DNA from 4 places in the Bradyrhizobium sp. USDA 327 genome. Region 4 is predicted to be linked to each of the others. Evidence: predicted binding sites of a transcription regulator. Region 4 holds the regulator's gene; each other region holds the start of a gene.
What was found. The regulator LexA, encoded in region 4, represses DNA repair genes until DNA is damaged. The targets are predictions, from matches to a motif close to TGTTCNNNNTGTGTTCNG.
Positions count from the first base shown of each region.

Region 1 (3,640 bases), 1.8 Mb from region 4:
AGCGCCCGGACCAGCGTCCGCAAAAGCGCGGCTTCGCCGCCGAACAGATGCGCGCAGCCGGTGATGTCGAGGAACAGCCCGTGCGGCGCGTCGAGCGCCACCAGCGGCGTGAAGCGGTCGCACCAGTCGGCAATATCGCTGAGCGTCTTCGCATCGGCCACGATATCGGCATCGAACACCCTCAGGTCGGGACACATCGCCCGCGCATTGGCCAGGGGTTGGCCGATATACAGGCCGAGGCGCTCGGCGGCCTCGTCCAGCGCATGGATCACCAGCGCATTGTTGTCCTTGATGACGACGATGCTCGGCTCATGATTGGCTTTACCCAGCCCGGCGCTGCCGAAAAACCGCTGGATCCGGTCGATGGGCAGGCGCGGCAGCCACAGGCTGAGGATACGTCGACGGTTCACTGAACTGGCACTCATCACAATTCCATTCCATGATCCACCGGCCGCACGGGCCATGACGATTGCGCAAGAGTTCGGCATCGAAGCGCGGCGCGCCCCATGTGCTCCATGCCTGCCCCGGCGGTGAATGTGCCGCGCGCAGCATCCATCGCGTCTCCGCAGTCGAGGGCAAAGGTTGTGCGGCCATGCGCAGGAGCAACCCGGTAACGCCGGAAGATTGCGCGGCGAGCGTCAGCTTGCGGCTTGCCACGAGATCGAACTGTCTGATCTCGCCCCAGAGCTCGAGCACGACGGCGCCCAGCGCATCGCAGGCGAGCGCATCGGCCGAGGTGCGCAGCGCGCTCTCGACATCGGCGGCGCGCACCATCACCACGCGGCGCGGATCGAGGCCGAGTTCGGCTAGCCCGCTCATCGACAGCGCGCCCGTCTCTATCTCCGAAAAATCCTGCCGCACCCACAGCAGCGGCCGACGCGCGCTCACGCGTCCCGCAAGGCCCATGACGAAGCCGGTCGCGGCAGCGCCCTGACGCCCCTCGCAAAACACCTCATGGACCGCCGCGCGCGCGAGCCCGCCCTTCAGCGCGCCATCGGCTTCGTGATGGCCGAGCGCGACGCGATCATGCTGATGCACGATTTCCGCCGTCTCGATGCGTTCGATCTGGCCGCGCAAGGTCGCAAGCGCGCTGTTGCGTGCGCCGCTCATGCTCGCCGCTCCTTCAGGAATTGGTGCCGTGGCCTTCAAAAGAAGAACCAACGGCTGGCTCATTTGTTCATGATATGTTCTAATATAAAGCTAACGGGGCCAGAAGAGTCAATCGAATTGGCGCTCGATCGGATTCGTGAGCTGAATCAAAGGGATTCAAGGATGGACGTACAACGCAAGCTGGAAATCCTGGCGGACGCCGCCAAATACGACGCGTCCTGTGCCTCCAGCGGCACCGAGAAGCGGGATTCCAGCGACGGCAAGGGGATGGGCTCGACCGCGCCCGGCATGGGGATCTGCCATTCCTACGCGCCGGACGGACGCTGCATCTCGCTGCTCAAGGTGCTGCTGACCAACGCCTGCAATTACGATTGCCTCTATTGCGTCAACCGCGCCTCCTCGAACGTGCCGCGCGCCCGCTTCACCGTCGACGAGGTCGTCAAGCTGACGCTCGACTTCTACCGGCGCAATTACATCGAGGGCCTGTTTCTCTCCTCCGGCATCATCCGCAGCCCCGACTACACCATGGAGCAGGTGGTCAGCGTCGCGCGCAAGCTGCGCGAGGAGCATCACTTCCGCGGCTACATTCACCTGAAGACCATTCCCGAAGCCGACGACGCGCTGATCGCGGAAGCCGGCAAATATGCCGACCGCCTCTCCATCAACATCGAGATGCCTGAGGAGACGAGCCTGCAGCAATTCGCGCCCGAGAAGGACGTTCGCGCGATCCGCCGCACCATGGGCCGGCTGCGGCTAAAGCTGGACGAGGCCGAGGACAGCCGCAGCGCAAAGACCAAGGCCAAGCCGCAGCGCTTCGCACCGGCCGGCCAGAGCACGCAGATGATCGTCGGCGCCGACGCGGCCTCCGATCACACCATCCTGCACACCAGCGCCAATCTCTATGGCGCCTACCGGCTGCGGCGCGTCTATTACTCCGCCTTCAGCCCGATCCCCGATGCCAGCCGTGCACTTCCTCTGCGGGCACCGCCGCTGCTGCGCGAGCACCGGCTCTACCAGGCCGACTGGCTGATGCGGTTCTACGGCTTCGACGTCGGCGAGATCGTCGACGACAGCGCGATGCTGCCGCTCGACATCGATCCCAAGCTGGCCTGGGCGCTCCGCCACCGCGACCGCTTTCCGCTCGACGTCAACCGCGCCAGCCGCGAGGAATTGCTGCGCGTGCCAGGCTTCGGCACCAAGGCGGTCGAACGCATCATCGCGACGCGGCGCACCACTACGATCCGTCTTGCCGATCTCGCGCGGCTGCACGTGCCCCGGCACAAGGCGCTGCCGTTCATTGTCCTCAGCGATCATCGCCCCTCGCTCCATCGGCTCGACGAAGCGCGGCTGATCGACCGGTTCAAGCCGAAGGCAACGCAACTCGGATTTGGCTTCTGATGCAGTACATCACCCTCGATACGGAAACTGATTTCGACGGCTGGCGCAAAGCTGCCCGTACGCTCGTTCTACGTCATGTGGAGCCGCGTGATATCACCTGGACCGTGCGAGGTGGCGAAGCGGAGTTGTTTGCGCCACCCGCGCCGTCTCCGATCCTTGAGGTGAACGACGGCACCTTCAACGTATCAGCAAAATTCGTCGAGCTGGCCAAGGCCGCCATCCTGCACCGCGATGTCGAGCGTTTTGCGATCCTCTATCGCCTGCTCTGGCGATTGAAGGACAATCACGACCTCATCGAGGTTGCGACCGATCCTGACGTCGCGCAAGTCACGGCCATGGCAAAGGCGGTCCATCGCGACGAGCACAAGATGCACGCCTTCGTCCGCTTCCGCGAGATCGGCCGGGAACGCCAGGCGCATTACGTCGCCTGGTTCGAGCCGGAGCATCACATCGTCGAGCTCGCTGCGCCGTTCTTCGCCAAGCGCTTTGCCGACATGCCCTGGTCGATCCTGACACCGGACCTCTGCGCGCATTGGGATGGCCACGCACTTTCGTTCACATCCGGCGTCAGCAGGAGCGAAGCACCGAGCGAAGACCGGCTGGAAGAAACCTGGCGGCGCTACTACGCCAGCATCTTCAATCCGGCCCGGCTCAAGGTGAAGGCGATGCAGACCGAGATGCCGAAGAAATATTGGAGGAACCTGCCCGAGGCCTCGATCATTAAGCCTCTGATCGAGGACGCCGAGCGCATGACCGGTGCTATGATCGCCAATGCCGCAACCGATCCGCGCAAGCCTCAGAAGCGGCCGGAGGCTCCGATGAAACGCAAGCCAGCTGCCGACGATCTCGAAGCGCTCCGCGAGGAGGCCGCGCATTGCTGCGCCTGCCATCTCTACAAGGACGCGACCCAGACCGTGTTCGGCGAAGGCCCGAAGTCCGCCAACATCATGCTGGTCGGCGAACAGCCCGGCGACAAGGAAGACCTCGCCGGACACCCCTTTGTCGGTCCCGCCGGCCAGATGCTCGACCGCGCGCTGGAGGAAGCCGGCGTCGACCGCAAGAAGGTCTATGTCACCAACGCGGTCAAGCACTTCAAATTCGTGCCGCGCGGAAAAATCCGCCTGCACCAGAA
Region 1 is NZ_JBGCCW010000001.1:1,612,953-1,616,592, reverse strand. Features, by position in the region: gene ABIA42_RS07290 (DNA polymerase Y family protein) at 1-425, opposite strand, end outside; gene ABIA42_RS07285 (ImuA family protein) at 322-1,110, opposite strand; gene ABIA42_RS07280 (putative DNA modification/repair radical SAM protein) at 1,273-2,508, shown strand; gene ABIA42_RS07275 (UdgX family uracil-DNA binding protein) at 2,508-3,640, shown strand, end outside.
Region 1: the regulator LexA is predicted to act here: its motif matches at 1,175-1,192, upstream of ABIA42_RS07280 (putative DNA modification/repair radical SAM protein).

Region 2 (3,640 bases), 2.4 Mb from region 4:
GTGCGCAAGGGGCTTCGCCAGCGCAACCGGGAACCCAGGATATTCCCACTATTCAGGCCGTCCTAGTCCGCCAGATGTACCCGGCGGTCCTCGCCCACCTCGATACCGGGCGCGACCACGACCTCCCAAGGATGGCCGTCGGGGTCGGTGAAATAGCCGGAATAGCCGCCGTAGTCGGTCTCGTGCGCCGCCCTCAGCAGGCCGGCCCCCTTCCCGATGGCGAAGGCCAGCACCGCATCGACCTCCTCACGCGTCCGGCAGTTCCAGGCGAGCGTCATGCCGCGAAAGGTCGATGGCCTCGGCGCGTCCTGCAAGGTCGCATCTGCCGCGAGTTGATCCCACGGATACAGGGCGAGCACCGGACCACCGGTATCGTAGAAGGCGACGGCCTCCCCGGTGGCCTTCAGCCGGCGCGAGAAGCCGAGTGCATCGTAAAAGGCGATGCTGGCGCGGATGTCGCTCACGCCCAGCGTGACGACGGTGAGCCTCGGCGCCGGAGCCGCCAATTCCTGACTCATGCCATGCCTCTTTCACCTTCCCTGTCAGAACAGGCTGAGCTGATCGCCGTTCCGCTTCGGCCGCGCAAAGTGATCCGTGGTCAGCTTGGAGCGCCGCTTGTTGAGACCGAGCCTGTCGCAGGCGATCTCGAAGCGGCGGCCGATGGTCCAGGCCATCGGGCCGGTGCCCTTCATCCGCTCGCCCCATTTCGCATCGTAGTCGCGCCCGCCGCGCATGTCGCGAATCAGGGTGAAGACGTGGCGATAGCGGTCCGGATAGTTCGCCATCAGCCATTCGCGGAAGAGATCGCGGACCTCGAGCGGCAGTCGCAGCAGCACATAGGAGGCTTCCTTGACGCCGGCATGGGCGGCGGCATCGAGGATGCGCTCGATCTCGGAATCGTTCAGCGCGGGGATCACGGGCGCGACCATCACCGTGGTCGGAATGCCGGCATCCGAGAGCTGCTTCAGCGCCTCCAGCCGCTTCGGCGGCGTCGAAGCCCGCGGCTCCATGGTGCGCGCGAGCTTCGGATCGAGCGAGGTGACCGAAATCGCGACCTTGGCGAGGTTGCGCTTGGCCATCCGTGCCAGAATGTCGATGTCGCGCACCACCAGCGCCGATTTGGTGACGATGCCGACGGGATGGCTGGCGCGTTCCAGCACCTCGAGGATTCCGCGCATGATCTTTCGCTCGCGCTCGATCGGCTGGTAGGGATCGGTGTTGGTGCCGATCGCGATCATCCTGGGTTCGTAGCCGGTGGCGGCGAGCTCCTTCTCGAGCAGCGCCGGCGCCTCGGGCTTCACGAACAGCTTCGACTCGAAATCCAGCCCCGGCGAGAGGCCGAGATAGGCATGCGTCGGTCGCGCGAAGCAGTAGACGCAGCCGTGCTCGCAGCCGCGATAGGGATTGATCGAGCGGTCGAAGCCAATGTCCGGGGAATCGTTGCGGGTGATCACCTTGCGCGAGGTGTCGACACCGACACTGGTCTTGAACGGCGGCAGCTCTTCCAGGCTCTGCCAGCCGTCGTCGAAAGCGACGCGCGCCTCGGCCTCGTAACGGCCGCTGGCATTGGATTGTGCGCCCCGCCCTCGCCTTCGCGCGCGATCGATGGCGACGCCAAGCTCGGGGAAATCTGAAGGCGCACCCGCCGGCTCGGAGGGCGCCGTGACCGGCGGGTGCTTGAGAGCATGAGAGGATGCTGGACTCATGCAATCAAGATAGCACGCAAAAGGAACAAATCAAGAACACAAACAAGAAACGTGAAAACAACCCCATGCAAAGTAGCCGCCCAAATTTCGGGCGCGCGGCTTTGACCTCACGCAATACGCCCGTCACGACGATTTCGTTTGATCCCGCACAGGGATCGATCGTGCCGGAACAAAGTTGGTGACGATCGCTGGGTGAAAGCCGAAGGAACATGACAATTCAACAAAAAGCGGCCGCCGCGACCGGCGACCTCGATCTGCTCGATCGCTATTGGCGTGCCGCCAACTACCTCTCGGTCGGGCAAATCTACCTGCTCGACAATCCGTTGCTGCGTGAGCCGTTGCGGCCCGAGCATATCAAGCCGCGTTTGCTCGGCCATTGGGGCACCACGCCCGGCCTGAACTTCATCTATGCCCATCTCAATCGCGTGATCCGCGCGCTGGACCTCAACATCATCTATGTCTGCGGACCCGGCCATGGCGGCCCCGGCATGGTCGCCAACACCTATCTCGAAGGCAGCTACAGCGAGATCTATCCCGACATCGCGCGCGATGCGGACGGATTACGCAAGCTATTCAGGCAGTTCTCCTTCCCGGGCGGCATTCCGAGCCACGCGGCGCCGGAAACGCCGGGCTCGATCCACGAAGGCGGCGAGCTCGGCTACGCGCTGGTGCACGCCTATGGCGCGGCCTTCGACAATCCTGATTTGATCGTCGCCTGTGTCGTCGGCGACGGCGAGGCCGAGACCGGCCCTCTCGCCGCGTCCTGGCACTCGAACAAGTTCCTGAACCCGGCGCATGACGGCGCCGTGCTGCCGATCCTGCATCTCAACGGCTACAAGATCGCAAATCCCACCGTGCTCGGACGGATGGGAGATGCGGAGATCCGCGATCTCTTCCGCGGGTACGGGCACGAGCCGCTGTTCGTCGCGGGCGATGATCCCAAATTGATGCACCGTGCCATGGCGGATGCGCTCGATGTCGCACTCGCCAGCATCCGCTCGATCCAGCAGCACGCCCGCGACGGGCGGACAAGCGTCGAGCGGCCGCGCTGGCCGATGATCGTGCTGCGCAGCCCGAAGGGCTGGACCGGCCCGAAGGAAGTCGACGGCAAGAAGGTCGAGGGCTTTTGGCGCGCGCATCAAGTGCCTGTCGCCGGCTGCCGCGAAAATCCGGCGCACCTGAAAGTGCTCGAAGACTGGATGCGCAGCTACGAGCCGGAAAAACTGTTCGACGCGAACGGCGCGCTCGCTCCCGAGCTTCAGGCGCTCGCACCTGAAGGTGTCAGGCGCATGGGCGCCAATCCTCACGCCAATGGCGGCCTGTTGAAAAAGGAGCTGAAGCTGCCCGACTTCCGCAGCTTCGCTGTCGAGGTGCGGCAGCCCGGCGGCACCGTCGCCGAAGCGACGCGCGAGCTCGGCAAATTCCTGCGCGACGTCATCCGCCTCAACGCGCAACAGCGCAATTTCCGCATCATGGGGCCGGACGAGACCGCGTCGAACCGGCTAGATGCCGTGTTCGAGGCCACCGAACGCGTCTGGATGGAGCCGATCGAATCCTACGACGTGCACCTCGCCCAGGACGGTCGCGTGATGGAGGTCTTGAGCGAGCATCTCTGCCAGGGCTGGCTCGAGGGTTATCTGCTCACGGGGCGGCACGGCTTCTTCTCCTGCTACGAGGCCTTCATCCACATCGTGGATTCCATGTTCAACCAGCATGCCAAATGGCTGAAGGTCACGCGCGAGCTGCCGTGGCGGCGCCCGATCGCCTCGCTCAATTATCTCCTGACCTCGCATGTCTGGCGTCAGGACCATAACGGCTTCAGCCATCAAGACCCCGGCTTCGTCGATCTCGTCGCCAACAAGAAAGCAGACATCGTCCGCATCTATTTCCCGCCGGATGCCAACACACTGCTGTGGATCGCCGATCACTGCCTG
Region 2 is NZ_JBGCCW010000001.1:1,010,062-1,013,701, reverse strand. Features, by position in the region: gene ABIA42_RS04470 (VOC family protein) at 63-518, opposite strand; gene ABIA42_RS04465 (PA0069 family radical SAM protein) at 543-1,706, opposite strand; gene ABIA42_RS04460 (phosphoketolase) at 1,916-3,640, shown strand, end outside.
Region 2: the regulator LexA is predicted to act here: its motif matches at 1,728-1,745, upstream of ABIA42_RS04465 (PA0069 family radical SAM protein).

Region 3 (3,640 bases), 2.3 Mb from region 4:
CGCGTATCGTGCGACGCAGATCAAAAAAGGCGGCCCTCAGGCCGCCTTTCCTGTTCCGCCTCGAAATTCCCGTTGGGTTATCGATAACATTCTCGTTAACACAGGAATGGTGAAGCAGTTCGTCCGAAAAAGCCGTGTTCGTTGATCACAGTTCCAGCACCGCTGCGACAAGGGAGTCGCAAGGTGGGTTGCAGTCGTGGAACTCGAACTTGCCGCCGCTTTGTGGAACTTGCCGGCGGTTCGCATTTGATCGGTGCCGACATGGTTCGATTGAAGCTCTCGCGGAGGAGTGCACTGCTCACAGCGTCATTGGTGCTCTGGGGCGGAAACGCGCTCGGGCGTGACGACGGCCGCTACGCGAACTCCCCCCTGAAACCATGGTTCGACAGTCTGCGCAGCCAGCTCGGTCCGTGCTGCTCGGATGCGGACGGATTTGCCGTCGCCGATCCCGACTGGGAGTCGCATAACGGGCGTTACCGCGTGCGTCTGGACGGGCAGTGGATCGAGGTGCCGGACGAAGCCGTCATCACCGAGCCGAACCGGGCCGGCCGCACCATGGTGTGGCCGGTGAAGACGGCGTTCGGGATTTCGATCCGTTGCTTCATGCCGGGCAGCATGATCTGAGACGGGTCAGCGTCAGCGCTTGCTGGATTTGCGCTTCGACGACTTCTTAGACGACTTGCTTGACTTAGACGATTTTCTCGACGTCTTCTTGGCACTCTTCCGCTTCGATGCCTTCTTCGGGACCTTCTTGCCCTTCTTGCGCGCCTTCGACAGTCCGATCGCGATTGCCTGCTTGCGGCTCTTCACGCGGCCGCCGCGTCCCCCGCGCCCGCTCTTCGCGGTACCCTTTTTGTAGCGCCGCATCTCGCTTTCGACATCGCTGCCGGAGCTGCGTGAGTAGCGACGTTTCTTTGCCTTACGTGCCATGCATGTTCTCCCTTGGCGAAGGAGAACCACACGGCTCAGCCATGGTTCCGGCAGCGCGTACACAACGTGCAGGCGCGCGACGCAGCCTAGAAGGAGTTCGCTAGCTCGATCTCCGCCTCCAGCGCCTGGATGCGCCGTGCGGCCTCACCGAAGGACAGGTCCCGTGCAAACTGGGCGGGCTGATAGGCCTCTTCGCTCAGCCGCTTCAGCCTGAGACCCTGCGCCCGCGTCATCTGCTCGCCAAGAAAAACCCTGGCGTCGTATTTACCCTGAACCTGCATCTGTTTTCTCCGTTCTGAAATCGTGACTTGACTATATGTTCTTATTTTGTTCTAATAAACCATGGACAACAGAATTAATGAAATTCGACGTAAAATCAGAGTCTTGAGGCTAGAAATGGCCGACGTCGAGGCGTCGGTGCGCGATCTCGTCGAGCGCGACCGCGACTGTACGGAAAGGGCCCTGGCGCAGATGGATCTGCGCCGGAGAATCAACCTCCTGATCGGCGAATGGAAGGCAGCTGGTGGCAGCGACGTTCTGCCTGACGTCCGCGACCGGGTGCGCCTTCGTCCCGCGAAGACGGGCGGCAATCCCGTGCGCGCGAGCGGGCCCCGCTGATCAGGGAGCGGGCGGTGGAAGAGGATCCGGACGCGTATCGGATTTGAAACTGCGCCCGAGTACCAAGAGAAAGGGCCCCGCAATGGGCGGAGCCCTCGATGGATTCCAGGGAGTGGCCTATTTGGTGTTGGTCATGCCGCCCTTGTTCGTCATGGTGCCACCCTGATCGGAGCCGGGGCCGGAGCCGCCTTGGCCGGAAGGATCAGCACCCTTGGAGGACTTGGTGTTGGCGCCGGTGGTCTGCGACGATGACATCGAGGATCCATGCTTGGCCTTGTGTGACTTGGCCTGCACGGCGAACGGCGCGGCGGCAAGGCCGGTTGCCAACATTACGGCGAGAGCGAGCTTGGTCGTCTTCATGCGGGAAACTCCCTGAGTTAATTTGACGCAGGCAGCCAACCGCTCTTCGCCGCAGGAGTTCCCGACAAAGCATCTCCTGCGGGTCACGCGCGCTTCAAGATTGCTTGTCCTCGTCAATGATGAAGACGACGCCAGTGAGCGTCGCACCGATCGCGAACGTCGTCACCAAGGTGAGAGTGAAGACCAGAATGGCCTGGCTTCCGCCGTTATTGAGCAGGTTGGCCACGGCTGGATTGGACAGAACCAGCATGAGGCTGAAGGTGAGGCCGAGGGCCGCGCCCATCATTGCCTGCGTCAGCAGCTTGATAAGTCCGCTGGCAGAGATCAGCTCAGACGACTTATTCGTGCGCATGGGAGTGCATCCCGAATTGGCATGCAAACACCCGCGTGATTGTCTGGTTCCATTCGGTTGAAATAATTGTCATCGCCCGCTTCATCCGACGTTCATGCCGGGCTTGCGAGGATGAGCGCCATCAAAACGGGAACATGGATATGGGTAAGGTAGTCTTTCTTTACCGCTCGCTGGCCTATCGCAACGCGGCTGCGGACATTCTGCGCAAGGCCCGCAGGCTTCCGCGCGGAGCGGAACGAAGCGCGGCGCGCCGCTACGCCAGGGCCCTGCGCGATCTCGCACGGACGGAAGCCTGGCTGGAAGGGCGGGTCCCGCGCGAACCGCGGATGGCCCAGCACATGACGAGCGCGGCGTCCGGTTAACCCGATGCGCGCTGCAATTCTGCGGAGCCGCCGCTGTCGAACTTGCCGGGTCCGGCCGTGGCCGTCTTGCGCGTCAGAGGCACCTCCAGGCGGCACAACAGGCCCTCGGCGCGCCAATCGAACTGCGCCTGTCCGCCAAGCTGGGACTCAACGCTCGCAAGCAGGCTCCGCGTACCGAAGCCGCGAGATTTCGGTGCCATGACCAGCGGACCGCCGGATTCCTCCCAGCTCAGCGTGAGCAGCTCGTCCTCGACCTGCCAGTCGATCGCGAGCCGCCCAGATCGAGTCGAAAGCGCGCCATACTTCGCCGAGTTGGTGAAGAGCTCGTGCAGCGCGAGCGCCAGCGTCTGGGCCGTCGCCGGCAGCAACTGAACCTCGGGACCCGACAATCTGATCTGGTCGCCGAGCGAATAGGGCGCAAGCTCCTCGTCGATCAGCCTGGAGAGCTCGGCGCCCTGCCAGCTCGACAGCGACAGGATGGTGTGCACGCGCGCCAGTGCATTGATGCGTCCCTCGACGGCGTTGACGTAGTCCTTGACCTCGTCCGCCCGGGTGAGGCGCACGATCGACTGCGCCAGCGCCAGCGCGTTCTTGGCGCGATGATCGACTTCCCGCGCCAGGAGATTCTGCCGCTCCTCGGCGCGTTTGCGTTCGGTGATATCGACGGTGACGCCGCTGACGCGCACCACGCGCCCGCTCTGGTCGACCGTCGCCGCCGCCGTGCCGACGCACCAGCGCACCTCGCCGTCGGGCCGCACAATGCGGAACTCAGTTTCATAGGCGCGCGTGCCCTTGTTGAATTCGGCGATCGCCTTGCGCAACTGATCGACGTCATCGGGATGCAAAAGCGCCTGGACGTTGGCCGGATTGACCTCGAAACGCTCCGCGCTGACGCCGAAGATGCGGTACTGCCCCTCGTCCCACATCCAATCGCCGCTGACCCAGTCCCAGTCCCAGGACCCCATCTTTCCGGCAGCGATCGCCATGCTGCGCCGCTGCTCGCTCTCGCGCAGCTTCG
Region 3 is NZ_JBGCCW010000001.1:1,089,372-1,093,011, forward strand. Features, by position in the region: gene ABIA42_RS04835 (hypothetical protein) at 262-624, shown strand; gene ABIA42_RS04840 (DUF6496 domain-containing protein) at 637-930, opposite strand; gene ABIA42_RS04845 (DUF3072 domain-containing protein) at 1,017-1,211, opposite strand; gene ABIA42_RS04850 (hypothetical protein) at 1,327-1,548, shown strand; gene ABIA42_RS04855 (hypothetical protein) at 1,666-1,908, opposite strand; gene ABIA42_RS04860 (hypothetical protein) at 2,003-2,260, opposite strand; gene ABIA42_RS04865 (hypothetical protein) at 2,401-2,622, shown strand; gene ABIA42_RS04870 (HWE histidine kinase domain-containing protein) at 2,619-3,640, opposite strand, start outside.
Region 3: the regulator LexA is predicted to act here: its motif matches at 1,248-1,265, upstream of ABIA42_RS04845 (DUF3072 domain-containing protein).

Region 4 (3,640 bases):
GTCATGCCCTCGGTTCCCGGAGCCAAATTTGCGGAGGATGAGGAACCCAACCCCTTTGTGCATTTTTATACGGAGTTCCGGGAACGGAGTACCACCCTTCGGACTCATGAGTCTGTTGGGATTTCTACATCGGACTGATCGACGTGCTGGGCAAAACCTATCTCACCAAGCAAGCCTCTCTCCTGCTTGAATTCGCCAGAACCACCTCGGATTCTGACCTCTCCGCCAAGCTGATCAGCAAGGCGGCCGACCTGAAGTCCCTGGCCGATCCGCTGCCCGACAAGGATCAGGATCCCAGAGCTCCCGACGTGGCACCGGACGTCGGTCCGAGCGATCCGACAGGACGTTGAGCGATGTTGGCCGTGGTGCTCGTCATTCTCGTCCTCGCCATGGCTATCCTCGTGCCGGTCTGTCTCGCCGTCCGGATCATGCCGCGGCGGACTTGAGCTCCCTGCCCACGACGGAAATCGCGCAGGATAAATCATCCTGTGTGCTGCTTTGCCTCGCGCCTGCACTCGGCTAGAACTCTCGCCAACGATTTGCAGGAGTTTCCGCCCGTGGCCCTCATGCCCGTTTCTGACGCGCTTGCCGCGGTGCTGGCGGGTGCAGAGCCGCTGCCTGAAGAGATGGTTTCCCTCGATGAGGCCTACCATCGCGTGCTTGCGCGCGACGTCGCTTCGCGGCGCACGCAGCCACCGGAGGCCATGTCGGCGATGGACGGCTATGCCGTGCGCGCGGCCGACGCGGCAACGGTCGATTCCAGGCTCGCGGTCGTCGGCGAGGTCGCGGCGGGTCGCCCGTTCGCGGGAAGGGTTGGCCCCGGCGAAGCCGTGCGGATCTTCACCGGCGGCGTCGTTCCCGACGGCGCCGATGCGGTCGTGATCCAGGAGGACACCGTCGCGGAAGGCAAGCTTGTCACGATCAAGGAAGCCGCGATTTCCGGGCGGCACATCCGCCCCGCCGGCGTCGACTTCCGCGAGGGAGACGTGCTGCTCCGCAAGGGAAGCCGTCTCACGGAGCGCGATCTCGCGCTGGCCGCCGGAATGAATCACCCGCATCTCGCCGTCTGCCGCCGTCCGAGGGTCGCGATCCTCGCCACCGGCGACGAGTTGGTGATGCCCGGCACCACGCCCGGTCACGGGCAGATCGTCTATTCCAATGGCTATGCCCTGCACGCGCTCGCCCGCAGCGAGGGCGCCGAGACCATCGACCTCGGCGTTGCCGCCGATACGCTGGAGGCCACTTCCGCCGGCATCCGTCGCGCCCGGGAGAGCGGCGCCGACATCCTGATCACGACCGGTGGCGCATCGGTCGGCGACCACGATCTGGTCCAGCAGGCGCTCAAGGACGAAGGCATCTCGATGTCGTTCTGGAAGATCGCGATTCGGCCCGGCAAGCCGATGATGCACGGACGGCTCGGCGCAATGCGCGTGATCGGCCTGCCCGGCAATCCCGTGTCGTCTTACGTGTGCGCCTTCCTGTTCATGGTGCCGCTGATTCGCGCCCTGTCGGGCCGTTCAGTGATCCATCATCACCGCGAGCGCGCCGTGCTGGGCCGCGATCTCGGTGCCAACGACCAGCGCGAGGATTATCTGCGTGCGCGCCTGGAACAGCGTGACGACGGCGCGCTCGTTGCCCATCCCGTCAGCCATCAGGACTCCTCTCTGCTTGCGAATCTCGCTGCGGCGCAGGTACTTCTCGTGCGCGCACCGTTCGCGCCGAGGGCCGAGGCCGGCACGCCTTGCGAGGTGCTGCGCCTGCCCGCCTGAGCTGCACGGCCACACGCATCGCGCGAGCTTCGCTCTGTTCACCGTAAATTAAGCAGTTGCGGAACACATATCGAACATATAGTGTCCGTTCATGATTTGTTTCGAACGTGTAGCAGCTTATCGCTGAACTCCTCGTCTCGGAATCGAACGACATCAACCGGGGGACTTTCGTCGAGATGTTGACGCGCAAACAATACGAGCTTCTACGGTTCATCAGCGAACGTCTGAAGGAAAGCGGCGTGCCGCCGTCCTTCGACGAGATGAAGGATGCGCTCGACCTGCGCTCGAAGTCAGGCATCCATCGCCTGATCACCGCGCTCGAGGAGCGCGGCTTCATCCGCCGCCTGCCCAACCGCGCCCGTGCCATCGAGGTGATCAAGCTGCCCGAGCTCCAGGCCGCCGCCGGCAGCCGCCGCGGCTTCACGCCGAGCGTCATCGAGGGCAATCTCGGCAAGGTGCGCGCGACCTCCAGCCCGCCTGTGGACGAGGGCGAGCGTCCCGTCGCGGTGCCCGTGATGGGCCGCATCGCGGCCGGCACGCCGATCGAGGCGCTGCAGACCCGCAGCCACACCATCAGCGTGCCGCCCGACATGCTCGGCTCGGGCGAGCATTACGCGCTCGAAGTCCGCGGCGATTCGATGGTCGAGGCCGGCATCCTCGATGGCGACATGGCGCTGATCCAGCGCAACGAGAGCGCCGATACCGGCGACATCGTGGTGGCGCTGATCGACGACGAGGAAGCCACGCTCAAGCGCTTCCGCCGCCGCGGCGCCTCTATCGCGCTCGAGCCCGCCAACGCCGCCTACGAGGTCCGCATTCTTCCGCCGAACCGCGTGAAGATTCAGGGCAAGCTGATCGGGCTGTACCGCAAGTACTGAGCGGTCCTGCGATCGTTCGACACCTATTGGAGCGGATCCGCTGTCCGCTCCGGCTGGATGATTTTTCCGGTTCTGCTCAGATTGTCCGGCCCCCTCTTTCGGCGCCACATCCTCGACACGCCGCACGGCGCATGATCGCTTCGCGGCCTGAGAATGCGAGGACAGGTGTTGCGCCAGACGTTTCATGGACGATCGTCGCTGCGCCGATCGCAGCAGCAGTGACGTAAGCCACTGCCATACAATCGCACCGCCATTCCGCAAGCGAGCTGGCAATACTCAGGCTGGTCGGCGCCCGCGGGGCGCTGACGCACGCCTTCCGAATACGCATGCATCGGCTTTGTTCCTATCGAATCCGGGAAAGATAATGTGATCGCGGCTTGCGGACGCAGCCGCAGATTTGCCTACAACGAAGCAGAATGTTGCGTGCTTCCACCTGATAGAGGCCTGCGCCTCCAAAAGAGGTGCGGGTTGCTATCTTCGCATGAGGAGCACCCGATGTGTGACTACAGCCTGCATGCCGTCGCGACGCGCCCCGCCGAAGTCGGCGAGACGATCGTCACGACAACCTTCCGTGGCACCTCGACGCGCGGCTTCGCCTCCGAAGCCGATCTCTCCGTCGCGGTCTGCCTGCTGCCGGGAACGGAGCTCGCTTTCGCCGACAACGTCCGTTACGACAATCGCTGGATCTGGACGCGCACCGTGAACTCCCGCGTCGGCAAGTTCGGCAAGATCGACCCGCACATTCCCGATCGCCATCATGACGCGATCGAATTCCCCGACGGCAAATACGTGCTGGTGACACAGCTCGTCGAAGGCCAGCGCGCGACCGTGCTGCAACTGCCGGTGACCCAGCCGGTTGGCGAACGCGAGCACAAGCCGCAGATCGTCGCCGACACGCGGTCCACCATCACGCGCCTGCCGATCGGCTGACGTCGTCGCCCCGGCCGATGGTCGTGGGCCAGGAATGAAATGCCATCGCCGGCCGAGGCCGGC
Region 4 is NZ_JBGCCW010000001.1:3,372,101-3,375,740, forward strand. Features, by position in the region: gene ABIA42_RS15515 (hypothetical protein) at 144-350, shown strand; gene glp (gephyrin-like molybdotransferase Glp) at 558-1,769, shown strand; gene lexA (transcriptional repressor LexA) at 1,946-2,647, shown strand; gene ABIA42_RS15530 (hypothetical protein) at 3,143-3,577, shown strand.